3 regions of the Tardiphaga sp. genome follow, and region 1 is predicted to be linked to each of the others. Evidence: riboswitches for the same ligand, from Rfam matches in the RefSeq annotation. Region 1 holds a riboswitch; each other region holds the start of a gene.
What was found. Region 1 has a riboswitch for cobalamin ahead of ACEK02_RS31515 (TonB-dependent receptor plug domain-containing protein). Riboswitches for the same ligand answer to the same signal wherever they lie in the genome.
Positions count from the first base shown of each region.

Region 2: another riboswitch for cobalamin. It lies ahead of ACEK02_RS10255 (ribonucleoside-diphosphate reductase subunit alpha); the one in region 1 lies ahead of ACEK02_RS31515 (TonB-dependent receptor plug domain-containing protein).
Region 3: another riboswitch for cobalamin. It lies ahead of ACEK02_RS21655 (TonB-dependent receptor); the one in region 1 lies ahead of ACEK02_RS31515 (TonB-dependent receptor plug domain-containing protein).

Region 1 covers NZ_JBGMOE010000227.1:739-5,674, forward strand. The annotation lists gene ACEK02_RS31505 (O-acetylhomoserine aminocarboxypropyltransferase) at 120-1,415, shown strand; gene ACEK02_RS31510 (alpha/beta fold hydrolase) at 1,419-2,207, shown strand; cobalamin riboswitch at 2,254-2,458, shown strand; gene ACEK02_RS31515 (TonB-dependent receptor plug domain-containing protein) at 2,490-4,472, shown strand; gene ACEK02_RS31520 (FecCD family ABC transporter permease) at 4,466-4,936, shown strand, end outside.
Region 2 covers NZ_JBGMOE010000062.1:101,019-105,954, reverse strand. The annotation lists gene ACEK02_RS10255 (ribonucleoside-diphosphate reductase subunit alpha) at 1-2,307, opposite strand, end outside; cobalamin riboswitch at 2,427-2,648, opposite strand; gene ACEK02_RS10250 (hypothetical protein) at 2,809-3,006, shown strand; gene ACEK02_RS10245 (GlxA family transcriptional regulator) at 3,012-3,977, opposite strand; gene ACEK02_RS10240 (HD domain-containing protein) at 4,144-4,785, shown strand; gene ACEK02_RS10235 (glycosyltransferase family 87 protein) at 4,757-4,936, opposite strand, start outside.
Region 3 covers NZ_JBGMOE010000161.1:253,201-258,136, forward strand. The annotation lists gene ACEK02_RS21645 (TAXI family TRAP transporter solute-binding subunit) at 1-33, shown strand, start outside; gene ACEK02_RS21650 (PepSY domain-containing protein) at 30-1,478, opposite strand; gene ACEK02_RS21655 (TonB-dependent receptor) at 1,481-3,760, opposite strand; cobalamin riboswitch at 3,866-4,057, opposite strand; gene ACEK02_RS21660 (alkaline phosphatase) at 4,201-4,936, shown strand, end outside.

The DNA.
Region 1 (4,936 bases):
TTGACGTCTTACAAGTCGCCACGACGCATTTCGTTCCGTGCGTTGAAATATCACCGACTCACACTCGCATCCGATTCGTGCCATAGATGGCGCAAATCGCGTCCAGGGATGAAACCACCATGCCAGCACCCAAACCGCCTGCTTTCGAAACGCTGAGTCTGCATGCCGGCCAGCATCCGGACGCAATCACCGGCGCGCGCGCCGTGCCGATCTACCAGACCACATCCTATGTGTTTCAAGATTCGGACCACGCCGCTGCACTGTTCAATCTCGAACGTGCCGGCCACATCTATACGCGTATTTCCAACCCCACGACGGCCGTGCTGGAAGAGCGCCTCGCCGCGCTCGAAAACGGCGTCGGCGCCGTGTGCACTGCATCGGGCATGGCGGCGCTGCATCTCGCCATTGCCACGCTGCTCAATGCCGGCGACCACATCGTGGCGTCGTCCTCGCTCTATGGCGGCACCATCAATCTGCTGGCACATACGCTGCCGCGCTTCGGCATTACCACGACATTCGTCAAACCGCGCGATCTCGCTGCGTTCAAGGCCGCGATCAAGCCGAACACAAAACTGGTGATCGGCGAGACCATCGGCAATCCCGGTCTCGAAGTGCTGGATATTCCCGCCGTCGCCGACATCGCCCATGCCGCAAAAATTCCGCTGCTGATCGACAACACCTTTGCCACGCCGTTCCTGTCGCGGCCGATCGAACTTGGCGCCGACATCGTGATGAATTCCGCCACCAAATGGATCGGCGGCCACGGCATTGCCATCGGCGGCGTCATCGTCGACGGCGGCCGTTTCGACTGGCACGCCTCCGGCAAATTCCCCGTTCTGACCGAACCCTATGCCGGCTATCACGGCATCGTCTTCGACGAGCAGTTCGGCAATGCCGCCTTCATCATGCGTGCCCGCACCGAAGGCCTGCGCGATTTTGGCGCGTGTCTCTCGCCGACCAACGCGTTCCAGCTGCTGCAAGGCGTGGAGACGCTCGGCATTCGCATGGAGCGCCATATGGCCAATACACATGCGGTGCTGGCAGCGCTCACGGCAAACAAGGCGGTCGACTGGGTGCTGCATCCGTCGCTGGAGAATCATCCGGACTATCAGCTGGCGAAACGCCTGCTGCCGCGCGGCGCCGGCTCTATCGTTTCCTTCGGCATCAAGGGCGGCCGCAATGCCGGCCGCAAGTTCATCGAGGCGCTGAAGCTGACCAGCCATCTCGCCAATGTCGGCGACGCCAAGACGCTGGTCATTCATCCCGGAAGCACCACGCATCAGCAGATGGACGCCGAGCAGCTCAAGGCCGCCGGCATCGGCGAAGAGCTGATCCGCCTCTCCGTCGGCATCGAAGCTGCCGATGACATCATCGATGACCTCGCGCAGGCGCTGCGCATCTCGCAGAAGGGCTGAGCGATGCAACTCACCGTCAACGGTCACGAGACCTATGTCGCCAATGGCGGCCGCACGTTCGATCCAACCCTGCCCGTCGTCGTCATGATCCACGGCGCCGGCTTCGATCACTCGACCTGGGCGCTGCATACGCGCTGGTTCGCGCATCACGGTTTCGCGGTGCTCGCGCCCGATCTGCCAGGCCATGGCCGCTCGAAAGGTGAAGCGCTCACTACCATCGGCGATCTCGCCGACTGGACTGCTGCACTGATCGATGCGTCCGGCGCAAAGACGGCACGGCTGATCGGCCATTCCATGGGCTCGCTGATCGCATTGGAGACCGCGGCGCGGCATCCGGGCAAGATCACACGCCTCGATCTGATGGGCACAGCAGGAACGATGACCGTCGGCCCGGATCTGTTGAAGGACGCCGAAGCCAATCAGCATTCCGCCATCGACATGGTGTCGATCTGGGGGCTCGGCTTTCGCGCCGAACTCGGCGGCAGCCTCGCGCCGGGGTTGTGGATGCACAGCGGCGCGCAGCGCGTGCTTGAGGCGACGAAGCCCGGCGTATTGTTCGCAGACCTCAACGCCTGCAATACATACCAGAATGCGCTGACTGCGGCGGGCCAGCTCGATATCCCCGTGACGCTCATCCTCGGCGAGCGTGACATGATGACTCCCGCCAAGGCCGGCAAGACCCTGGCCGCCGCATTGAAAAACGCCCGCACGGTGATTCTGCCCGGCACCGGCCACATGATGATGGTCGAGCGCCCCGACGACGTGCTCGCCGCGCTACAGCACGAGCAATAGCGTCCGCCACGCGGCGATGGCTGTTGCACCGCGCGGCGTGCTGTGCTTCCTGTCTGTCGTTATCGGTGCCTCCGCGAGGAGGTGAAACGGGAATGCGGTGCGGGGAGTTATCCCCTATGCCGCGGCTGCCCCCGCAACTGTAAGCGGCCATTCCGGGTCCACAAAGCCACTGAATTTGCATCGCAGATTCGGGAAGGCGGACCGGGAGACCACCGCGAGCCAGGAGACCGGCCGGTAACGAGTTTCACACTCGTTCGACGGTGGGTCGACGGAAGGGGTTAAATGGCTATCCGGAATTTGGCTGCAGGTACTGCAGCCGTTATTGTTCTGTCTTGCTCTCACGCTGCGCATGCGCAGTCCAGTGCCGAGCAGCTCTCCGAAATCGTGGTGACGGCGGACAGAGCGCCCGAACAACTCAATCGCACCGGCAGTTCGATCGGCGTCGTCTCAGGCGAGACCATTGCGACCAGCAATCCCGGTTCGCTGGTCGATGCGCTGCGCACCGTGCCAGGTCTCGATATCAGCGAAAACGGCGGCCCCGGCGGCACCGCGAATGTGCGCCTGCGCGGCGGCAATACTGGCCAGACGCTGGTGATGATCGACGGTATCCGTATCAACGATCCCACCGCGGCGAGCGGCGATTATGATTTCGCAATGTTTGCCCCAAGTTCGATCGATCGTATCGAAGTGCTGAAGGGGCCACAGAGCGCGCTGTACGGCTCCGACGCCATGACCGGCGTCATCAACATTATCACCAAAAAGGGCTCCGGCCCGGCGCAATTCAACATCCGCACCGAGGGCGGAAGTTATGGCACCGCCTCGACCAGCGGATCGCTGACCGGCTCGCAGGGACCATGGTCCTATGCCTTTACCGGCAGCGGTCAACACAGCAACGGCTTCTCGCGCTTCGGCTATCGTATTCCGGCGTTGGAGGCGAAGTATCCCAATCTCGAACGCGACGGATTTGATCGCGTCGGCGGCTCGGCCCGGATTGGATATGATGTCGGCGACGTGAAGCTGGAAGCCGGTATCCTGTCATCTTTTACGCGGTCCGCTTACGATGGCACTTACAGCGCGACGTCGAAGAGCCCACAGTTTCCCGACACGCCCAACAGCGCCACACGTCAGCTTGACCAGGTATGGGGGAAAGCGACGTTCGACACGCTCGGCGGCGTACTGAACCACCAGATCAATGTTTTCGAAACTCATATCGAACGCACCTTCAACGAAACGACCTACACCACCAACACTCTGCCCGCGAATACAAAGGTCGTTTACTCGCAGTATCTCGCCAATAGCGTCGGCGCCGAATATCAAGGGACGCTGAAGCTGGGGCCACTGGGTTCACTGGTATATGGCACCAAGACACAGCACGAGACCGCGGACATCTCGCAGGCCGGTATTCAGCCGGCCAGTCCTCTAACGCCGCAACTGGGTAAAGCGCAGGATACGAATGCCCTGTTCGCGCTCTGGCAGTTGCCTATCGGCGAACGATTGAGCGTCACCTTGGGCGGCCGCGTTGACGACGTCGTGGACGTGGCGCGGTTCGAAACGTGGCGAGCGACAGCCGCTTACAACATCGCAGAGACGGGTACAAAGTTTCATGTCAGCGCCGGCACCGGCGCCAAGGCGCCGACGCTGTATCAACTCTACTCACCCGACAATGGTACTCGCACGCTCGTGCCGGAAGAGAGTTTTGGCTACGATGCAGGCATTGATCAGAGCTTCCTGAACGGTCGTGTGGTAATGTCCGTAACAGGATTCTCCAACACCTTCAGTAATCTCATTAACTTCGTCTCCCCCTCGGCAGCCACCCCTTGTACCGGCACACAGAGCGGTTGCTACGTCAACGTTGCCCGCGCGGAGACCAGCGGCCTCGAGGTCGGATCGACCATCGACATCCTGCCAGGACTGCTGAAGTTCAACGCAGCCTACACCTACCTCCACGCCATCGACCTTTCGAACGGCGCGATCCTGGCACGTCGTCCCAAGAACTTCGCCCGCTTCGCACTCACGATCACGCCCACCGACAAGTGGATGATCGAGCCGCGCGTCACGACGGTGTCGAAGCGCTTCAGCAGTGCCAATCAGGTCGGTCAGGTCGATGCCTATACCCGCGTCGACCTCTATACCGAGTACAAGATCGATGCGAACTGGAAGGTCTTTGCCCGCGGCGAGAACATCCTGAATGAGCACTATCAGGAAGTGCTGAACTTCGGCACCACAGGACCTGCGGCTTACGCAGGCTTCAACGCCACATGGTGAGCATAGCGCCAGCAGCACGCCGCCGGACGGTCGCGACCATCGCGCTGGTCGGTCTCGTGACACTGCTGGCATTGGGCTCGCTTGGCACAGGGCCGGTGAAGCTTTCGCCGCTGACGGTGCTCGATGCATTGTTCGGCGGCGGCAGCGACGTGCAGCAGATCATCGTGCGCGAAATCCGCCTGCCCCGCGCGATCCTCGCGCTGGCCATCGGCGCGATTCTCGGTCTGTCCGGCGCGGCGCTGCAGGGTTTGTTGCGCAATCCCCTCGCCTCGCCGTCGCTGTTCGGCGCGCCGCAATCGGCAGCCTTCGGCGCGGTGCTGATGATTTCGCTCGGTTTGGCTGATGTGCGCTCATGGGCGTTACCTGTTGCCGGCATTACGATGGCATTCCTCTCGGTCTTCATGCTGCTCGGCATCGCCGGCCGCAATGCGGGCCTGTTGCTGCTGATCCTTGCGGGCCTTGCG
Region 2 (4,936 bases), on a different contig from region 1:
GGAATTGCGCATGCCGGTGGACTTCACGCGGTCCCGCAGGCTGTTCCAGTCCAGCGTGGTCGAACGATCCATCTGCACGCCGCCCCGCGCAGCGGCGAGTATTTCTATGGAGTCGATCGGCAGAATGCCGCGGCTCCACAGCGATCCATCGAAGGACGGATAACGGCCGCGCTCGGCAGCGAGATCGACCGATGCCGAGATCGAATGGAAGGCAATCGCTTCCATGCTGGTGTCGGCGAAGGCGACGGCAGCGTCCGACGCCATCGCGATGCCCTGGACCTGCAGGGCGTCCTGGAAGCCCATCAGGCCGAGACCGACCGGCCGATGCTTGAGGTTCGAGCGGCGGGCTTCTGGGATGGTGTAGAAATTGATGTCGATGACATTGTCGAGCATCCGCATCGCCGTAGTCACGGTGCGCTTCAGCTGCGCATGGTCGAGACCTTCCTTGCCGATGTGATTCAGCAGATTGACCGAACCGAGATTGCAGACGGCGACTTCATCATCCGACGTATTCAAAGTGATCTCGGTGCAGAGATTCGACGAGTGGATCACGCCGGCATGCTGCTGCGGCGAGCGCAGGTTGCAGGGATCCTTGAACGTGATCCAGGGATGGCCGGTCTCGAACACCATGGTCAGCATGCGGCGCCACAGGTCAGTCGCCCGCACTTTCTTGAAGACGCGGATCTCGCCGCGCGCGGCTTTCTCTTCATAGGCCGCATAGCGCTCGGCAAAGGGCTTGCCATAGAGATCGTGCAGTTCCGGCGTTTCGTCAGGCGAGAACAGTGTCCATTCGCCGTCAAGCTCAACGCGCTGCATGAACAGATCTGGCACCCAGTTGGCCGTGTTCATGTCGTGGGTGCGGCGGCGGTCGTCGCCGGTGTTCTTGCGCAGATCGAGGAATTCCTCGATGTCGATATGCCAGGTTTCCAGATAGGCACAGACCGCGCCCTTGCGCTTGCCGCCCTGGTTGACGGCGATGGCCGTATCGTTGGCAACCTTCAGGAATGGCACCACACCCTGGCTCTCGCCATTGGTGCCCTTGATATGGGCACCCAACCCGCGCACGCGGGTCCAGTCATTGCCGAGACCGCCGGAATATTTCGCCAGCAGCGCATTGTCCTTCACCGACTTGAAGATGCCGTCGAGATCGTCGGCGACGGTGGTGAGGAAGCAGGACGACAGCTGCGGGCGCAGCGTGCCGGAATTGAACAGAGTCGGCGTCGAGGCCATGAAGTCGAACGACGACAGCAGATTGTAGAATTCGATGGCACGGGCTTCGCGGTCGATCTCGCGCAATGCGAGGCCCATGGCGACGCGCATGAAGAAGGCCTGCGGCAGCTCGATGCGGTTGCCCTGGACATGCAGGAAGTAGCGATCGTAGAGCGTCTGCAGGCCCAGAAACTGGAACTGGAGATCGCCTTCCGGCTTCAGCGCTGCGGCGATTCGCTTGAGGTCGAAACGCGCGAGTTCAGGATCGAGCAGTTCGGCATTGATGCCGGTCTTGATATAGGCGCCGAAATAGTCGGCGTAACGCGTGGTCATGTCAGCCTGCGATGCATGCGTCAGGCTGCCATGGACGAAGGACAGGACTTCAGTGCGCAGCTTGTCGAGCAGCAGACGGGCGCTGACGAAGGTGTAGTTCGGTTCCTGCTCCACCAGCGTGCGCGCGGCCATGATGCCGGCCAGTGCCAGCTCATCCAGCGTGATGCCGTCATAGAGATTGCGGCGGGTTTCCTCGAGCACCGGGGCGGCCTCGACGCCATCGAGGCCGGCGCAGGCCTCGTTGACGATCAGCGCCAGACGCGCCGAATCGAGCGGCGCCCGGGTGCCGTTGGCGAGCGTGACATGCAGCACCGGCGCGGTGGAGACGAGCGCAGGCTTGGCGGCCAGTTCCTCTGCGCGGGTGCGGGCGCGCTCCTCGCGATACAGCACATAAGCGCGCGCGACCTTGTGATGCTCGCTGCGCATCAGCGCCAGTTCGACCTGATCCTGCACGTCCTCGATATGGAAGGTGCGCCCTTCCCCGACACGGCGCGTCAGCGCGGCGACGACGTCGCCGGTGAGCTGCTCCACCGCTTCATGAACGCGGCGCGACGCGGCAGCGGTGTGGCCCTCGACGGCGAGGAACGCCTTGGTCATGGCCACGGAAATCTTGCTGCCGTCGAAAGGCGACACGGTGCCGTTGCGGCGGATAATCTGCATCGAGGGTTCGCGCGCGGGTGCAGCGAGCGTTTCCGGCGACCGTTGAACCGGCGGCGTATGAGCCGCATCGCGGCCGTTGGACAAGACGGAAGATGAAGTAGGCATCGGCAAGACCCCGTGTGATGCATCAAGCAATGGGGGCTGGGGCCGAAAGGACGCTGCAAAATACACGGCGGACATCCCGCCGGCATTGCCTGCAAGCGACCGCTGGGACACCCCGCCCATGGACGTTCTGGTGTCGCGGCAGGTCTCCTGGCTCGCAGATTCAAGCGCTTGTTTCTGTCTTCCCAATGCCGACAGGGCATCAGTGACTTCAGACGAAACAAACTCTCTGCTTACAGTTGCGGGGGCAGCGCCGGAATTGGACGCGAAAACAACGTCTTCACCGGCTTCCCTCTTAGCCACCAAGTCTTGCGACAAGGCGGACCGTGACATCTACATTTGGTGTGACCCGTGGCAGAGTGTCAAGCGGACAAATTCATGACGGCTGTTGGTCCCGTGGACAACTGCTTGCCCTGGCAGGATCCGCGGCATCGGTGGCGGTCTCTGCACGATGCGATTCGTTGTCCGGAAGCGCTGTGAAGCGCAGAACACGATCATCAACCAATGGAGGATGCCATGCGCAACCTGATAACGACCACCGAGAGGATGAACTTCAATACTATCGTCGAGCGCCCGGGTGTGCCCGCGGCGTTCGAGACAACGGAGCAGATTGCCCGTCGCCGCCTCGACGAGATGCTGAACGAGGCGCTGATGGACAGTTTTCCGGCCAGCGATCCAATCTCCTCTTTGCAGCTCGCCTGAGCGGATCAGACCGCGCGAAAGCTGGCCCGGTACTGGCTGGGGGTCAGGCCCAGCCGTCGCACAAAGACCTGACGCATGTGTTCGGCGGTGGTGAAGCCGCATTCATAGGCCACCATCTTCAGCGGCAGATCGCTGCCTTCGAGGCGGTTACGCGCCGTGTCGATCCTGGCGCCCTCAACGAAATCTGCGGGCGTCATCTTCGTTTCCTGCTTAAATACCCGCGCGAAAGTTCGCGCGCTCATGCCCGCCACATCCGCAAGTTCATCCACGCTGTGCGCGTCACGCAAATGAGCCATCACATGGGCATGGACGCGCGCGATTGGTGAACCCGGCTCGGCCGGCGGCACCAGATAGGGACTGAATTGCGACTGGCCGCCCTGCCGCTGCGCCACCACGACCAGACGCTTGGCCACGGCCAGCGCAACATCGGCACCATGATCTTCCTGAACCAGTGCGAGACCGAGATCGATGCCTGCGGTGACGCCGGCCGATGTCACGAGCGCGCCATCGCGGCTATAGATGCGATCGAACTCCACATGCGCCTTGGGGAAACGCAGCGCCAATAGCGGCGCATTCTGCCAGTGCGTCGTCACCGTCTTGCCGTCGAGCAGACCTGCATGGCCGAGCGCGAATGCACCGGTGCACACCGAGCCGTAACGCTCCGCATGGAGTGCTGCGCTGGCCAGCCACTCGGTGAGCTGCGGATCGGCCTCCGCCGACGGCAGACCTGGCCCGCCGGCAACCAGAACCAGATCCCAGGGCTTCTTCGCGTCGCTGAACGCCAGATCGGCGGATATCCGCAAACCGTTCGATGCACGGAGCGGCGTGCAGTCTGCTGCAACAAGCGTGATGTCGTAGCCGTCGCTCGGCGCGACGAAGCCATTGGCCTCCATGAACACATCAAGCGGACCGGCCACGTCCAGCGACTGGACACCCGGAAAGATCGCAAGCGCAACGGACTTCATGGTGATGCTTCATTCCATCGATGGCAGTAAACCCAGACGCCGAAGAATAGATAGTCGCGTTCCGGCAGGAAATCAGGGATGAATGGCAGTTTTACAGGGCGTTGCGCGATTGCGAGAACACCGCCCTCGGACGACAACGGATGCATCACAACGACAGTGCAAGGAGCATCCCATGAGCAAGACGATTGCCGGCATTAAAGTGCCGGACAGCGCCCTCGCCCGCCAGGTCGATCAACTGGTGCGCGATACGGAAAGTGAGCTTTTGTATCACCACTCCAATCGCGTTTTCCTGTTCGGCGCGCTCGCGGGGCAGCGCAAGGGTCTCAAGGTCGATTCCGAGTTACTCTATGTGGGCGCCATGTTTCACGACATGGGCCTGCAGGCGCCCTGTGCGAGCAAGGAGGAGCGTTTCGAGGTCGATGGCGCGAATGCTGCCGCAGACTTCCTGCGCAGCCACCATATCGATGAACGCGATATCGACGATGTCTGGGACGCCATCGCGCTTCACACGACGCCGGGCATTCCCAAGCACAAGCGCCCCGTCGTGGCGCTGGTGACGGCGGGTGTCGAGATGGATGTACTTGGTCTGGACTACGATGCATTCACGGCACATCAGCGCCACGAAGTGTGTGCCTGCCATCCGCGCGGCCATGACTTCAAGAACGGGATCATCGATGCGTTCGCTGCAGGGACGATCCACAAGCCGGAGACCACCTTCGGCAACGTCAAGGCTGACGTGCTCGAACTTCGCGACCCCAGCTACAAGCGCGTTAATTTCTGCAGCGTCATCCTGAACTCGGCGTGGAGCGAATAGAGCTTCGGATTCGCATGGCGATCAACGCTGCCACCAGCAGCGTTGCGCCGAAGCCAGTGGGGCCGCCCAGGAATGGATAAGCAATCAACAGCGCCGCGGCGGCGCCGAGGATCGGCAGTTCGTGGCGCTGAAAGCCTTCGGAGAGACCGAT
Region 3 (4,936 bases), on a different contig from region 1:
ATCCGTCAGCAACCGCGGCCGCTCGCCGTCTAGCGCCTGAGATAGCGCCAGCCGATCACGACGCCGCTCACCGAGACGATGGTGCCGAGGATCGACAGCAGCCACAGCACGATGTCCCAGGCCGGGCGATACATCAGCAGCAGCTTGAAATCCAGACTGTGCAGCGCATTGAACAGCCAGCGATAGGTGCGCCGGCTGCTATCGATGCGGCCGAGAATATCGCCGGTGACCGGGCTGATGTGAAACCAGGTCTGCGCCTCGTCGTCGAATGTTGCGCGCAACACCGGCAATTCCCGGTCATTGTGATGCGTGTACCAATAAGCATCGTATTCTCCGAGGCTTAGCTGGCTCTCGACCCGCGAATCCGGCAGCAGTTTTGTTGCGGCATTCCAGAGACGGTCCTGCGGCAGTCCTGTGATTTCGCCACTGGCCGGATCGATCACCGTCTTCGTGCCGTCGCGCTTCGCGACAATCATCAGCGGCATGCCGTCGAGCCACACGAAACGTGCCTCGACCGCGGGTCCGCCCGCCGGTGCGCGAATGGCCGCAGCGATATCAGGCGCATCATGGCCGGCATAGCGCTGCAATACTTCGCGTGGCGTATTGCGGTTGGCAAAATATTCGCCGGGATTCAGCGACAGCCAGCCGGAAAACATCCAGGTCAGGACAAAGAGGCCGGCAATCAGCCCGGTGACGTGATGCCAGGCCATCCAGCCGCGATAGGGCGTGATGTTGCCGTTCGCATAACGTCGCTTCAAGCGCACGCGCAGAATGCCGATCCAGATTCCGGTGATGCCGACGACCAGGCAGATGCCGGAGATCCACAGCACCACCAGCCGCCATAGCGGCCCGTCCTTGCGCAGTACAGTCGGATAGATCCAGTGCGGGATCGAGCCGAGCCAGTTCCAGACGCGCTCCGTGCGGTTGGTATCGAGTGCGATCTCGCCGGAGCGCGAGGAGACATAGAGTTTGGTGCCGGCGTCGTCGCCGAGCGCGATCAGATACAATGGTCGCAACGGATCGTAACGTGCGGTGACGCTCCACTGATCGCGATCGACGGTCTCTTCGAGCCGAGGTGACTTGCTGGCGGGATGATGCTGCGCAACAGCAAGTGCCTGCTGTTCGTTGATCTCGGCGATGGTGCGGCCATCGACGGCGGAGATGGCTTGCCATTTGCCGTCCCATGAGCTCAGTCGATACACCGGCTCATCGGCGATCATGTTCAATCGCAGATCGCGCGGATAGCGCGTGGTGCCGGCCTTCTTCATCGCGTCGTCGGGAGAGAGCACCACCTTCTCCCAGACGATGTTAGGTAATGCCGCCAGGCGCTCTTTGTCGGAGAGGCCGGGAAACGCGACATACATCATCACCACGCCGGAGATGAACCACATCGCGAAGAAGAGGCAGGTGACGATACCGACCCAGCGGTGGCCGATATACAGCCACCGCCGGAGTGTTCGTGTCAGTGTGCGTGCCACGCTCAGAACTTCACGTTGACCGCGAGCTGAGCGGTCCGCGGCATGCCGAGCAGCCACTGATTGGTGCCCCCGGACGTCGCAAAGACCGTGTCGAACAGGTTGTAGATCCGCAGCGACACCGTGGTATTGACGTCGGGCCTCCACTGCAGGCCGGCATTGACGACATTATAGGCCGGCATCTCCAGCGTATTGGCGTTGTCGGCAAATCGCTTGCCGATGATCTGCACGCCGGCATTGGCCGACCAGTTCTGTGCGAAGGCCCAGGTCACCCAGACGTTGGAGACGTTCTGCGGCACGTTCACCGGCACATTGCCGGCATAGTTCACCGGGAGGCCGCCGACCGACTGCAGGAAGTCGTCATACTTCGCGCGCAGGAATGCGGTGTTTGCGTCGATGCGCCAGCCATGGTCGAGCGCGAACCCGACCGACGCCTCGATGCCGCGTGACGATTGCTGGCCGACCTGCAAGGTCACGTTCAGATTGTTGGGATCGCGGGCCAGGAGATTGTTTTTCACGATCTCATAGCCAGCGAGCGTCCACTCGCCACGGCCGCCCCAGAACGATTGCTTGACGCCGACTTCCACCTGTTTGCCGCTGGACAGCTGATAGGTGCTGTTCGCCGCTGAATTGGTGATCAGGTTGCTCACCGGATCGACCGCCACCGAATACTGGCCGTAGACAGCGAGATTCTGGATTGGCGTATAAACCGCGCCAGCGCGCCATGAGGTCGCATGATACGCCTTCTCATAGCTGTTGCCGGGCGTGACGTAGTCGGTCCGCTCAACGGTCGGTTCGTCCTGGCGGATGCCGCCGATCAGCGACAGCTGGTCGGTGACGGACAAGCGGTTTTCCGCGAACACGCCATATTGGTTGGTCGTGGTGCTGAAGCCCGGCACCGTCGGTGAGGTGGTCGCGTAGAACGAACCCGGATTGAAATTGAACAGTGGCACCGACGACGAGCCTGCATAGGGCGAATTGTTGGTGTGAGTGAAGGAGATGTTGTTGACGTCGAAGCCCGTGACGAATTCGTTGACCATGCCAAAGATGTGGCCGCGGAAGGTGGCGTCGAAACGGTCGCCGATCTGCGCCTGGTCGTGGAAGATTTCGATGTAGTTGCCGCCGCCGCGGTCGATCAGGCCGGTCCTGGCGTTGTAGACATAGCTTTCCTCGTCGCGCCAATGCCGCTGGCTGTTCAGATAATACAAGGTGTTGCGCAGCGTGATGCCGTCGCTCACCCGCCACTCGGTTTTCACCTGGTTCCAGCTGTCCTGATAGCGGATACTGCTGTCGCTGACATTGTAGTTCTGGAAGCGCAACGACGTGTCGAGCTTGCCGTTGATCAGCGGCGTGCCGAAGTAACGCGACGGACTGCGGTCACCGTAATCGGCTGAGATCGTCCAGGTGATGTCTTCGGTCTGTTTGATCTGCACGGCGGCGTGGACTTCGACATTGGACTGGTGGTCGCGGTCGACCCAGCCATCCGACATGCTGCCGATGGCGGTGATTCGGTAGGCGACGTCCTTGCTCACCGGGCCGCCGCTGTCCACGGCGATGCGGCGTTCCATATTGGTGTCGAAAGAGATCTCGGCCTGATTACGCGGCACCCACAGCGGCAGTTTCGAGACCACATTGATGGCGCCGCCAATGGCGCCTTCGCCATACATCACCGAGGCAGGACCGTGCAGCACTTCGATGCGCTCCGACGACCAGGTGTCATAGGGGAAGGTCAGCGTGCCGGACCCGACATAGAGGCGGGTGCCGTCATACAGTGTCATCACCGTGCCGTTGCCGTTAAAGCCGCGGGTGTTGAAGGCGATGCTGCCATTGCCGGGCGCTGGCTGGGCGGTGAAGCCGGTGGCGTTTTGCGTCACCGCGGCGATGATGTTTTGCTGGCCGCGTTCGCCCATGGTCTCGGCGGAGATCACTTCCACGCTGGCCGGCGTCTGCAGGCGCGTCAGGCCAAGGCGGCTGCCAGTGGATGTCGTGCCGGTGAGGTTGAGCGTCGGCGCTGCGAAGACCGGGCCTGTCGGCGTGGCGACCGGCGCGCCAGTGTCGGCTGCAACGTTGCGCTGCTGCCGCGAGCGCGCAGCGCGCGTGGGCTTGCCTGATGTCGTGCGGCGTACCCGTGTTGGCGTCGCGGTCGGCTGAACTACCACGGGATCGAGTACGTGGTGCGATTGCGCAGGTCGCAGCGAGCCTTCGGCGGGCAGAAGGAAGCAGGACAGTGCGACGGAGGAAAGGAGAGCATTGCATCGCTTGGATGCATGGGAGACGGAGGTCATCTGCAGGACTCGCGGTTACGTGGCACGTCACCGCAAACCAAGTCTCGCCGCCGCTTACACAGCGGCAGTGTGACTTCCACCAGGACACCCCGCCCAATGTGCTCGCGTGTGACCACGACTGGCGGCAGGTCTCCTGGCTCGCGGGTCAGTGCCTGTCGCCGCCTTCCCAGGTGAATACCCAGTGGCTCTTGGCGCAGGCTCGCCGCTTACAGTTGCGGGGGCAGCCGCGGAATCGGGGATCCCCCTCACCGCATTCCCTTTTGATCCCCGAAGGGAACCGTCCCGTTCACGTTAAGGTGAAATCTCCAAATGTGTCAATCCAGTCGCCAGTCATTCGCAACTTGCACCGACAGGTGTTGATATTGCGCATCACCTGTCATCGCAGCGTCAAGCGATCTGCCTAGCACCATGGGTGTCAAAGCCAGGATCAGGAGTTCGCCATGACTTGCAAGTTCTCGGCGTTACGTATGTCCCGCCGTCGTTTTCTCACGCGCTCAGCTGCAGCAGGCGCCAGCTTTCTGGCGATGCCTTACCTCAGCCGCGCGGCCGATCGTCCGGTGGTGTCGCATGGCGTGCAGTCCGGCGATGTCGGGATCAATAGCGGCATGATCTGGTCGCGTGCCGACCGGCCGGCGCAGATGATGGTGGAAGTCGCCACCACCGAGTCCTTCAACAATGCGCGGACCTTGCCGCCGATGGCGGCGCTGCCCGAAACCGATTTCACAGCAAAGCTGCTGCTCGACAATCTGCCGGCCGGGCAGGATATCTTCTACCGCGTCAAATTCCGTGATCTTTCGCATACGGAGATCGTCGGCGAGCCCGTGACCGGCCGCTTCCGCACCGCGCCAGCGGATCGCCGCGATGTATCTTTCGTGTGGGGCGGCGATGTCGCCGGACAGGGCTGGGGCATCAATGCGGAGGATGGCGGCATGGTCACCTACGCCACCATGCGCAAGCACAATCCGGATTTCCTGATCCATTCCGGCGATACGATCTATGCCGACGGCCCGATCCTGCCTGAAGTGAAATTGCCTGACGGCACGGTCTGGAAGAACACCATCACCGTGCCGGAAAAGGCCAAGGTCGCCGAGACGCTCGACGAATTCCGCGCCGCGCACAAATACAATCTGCTCGACGAGAATGTTCGCGCCTTCAACGCGCAGGTGCCGATCTTCG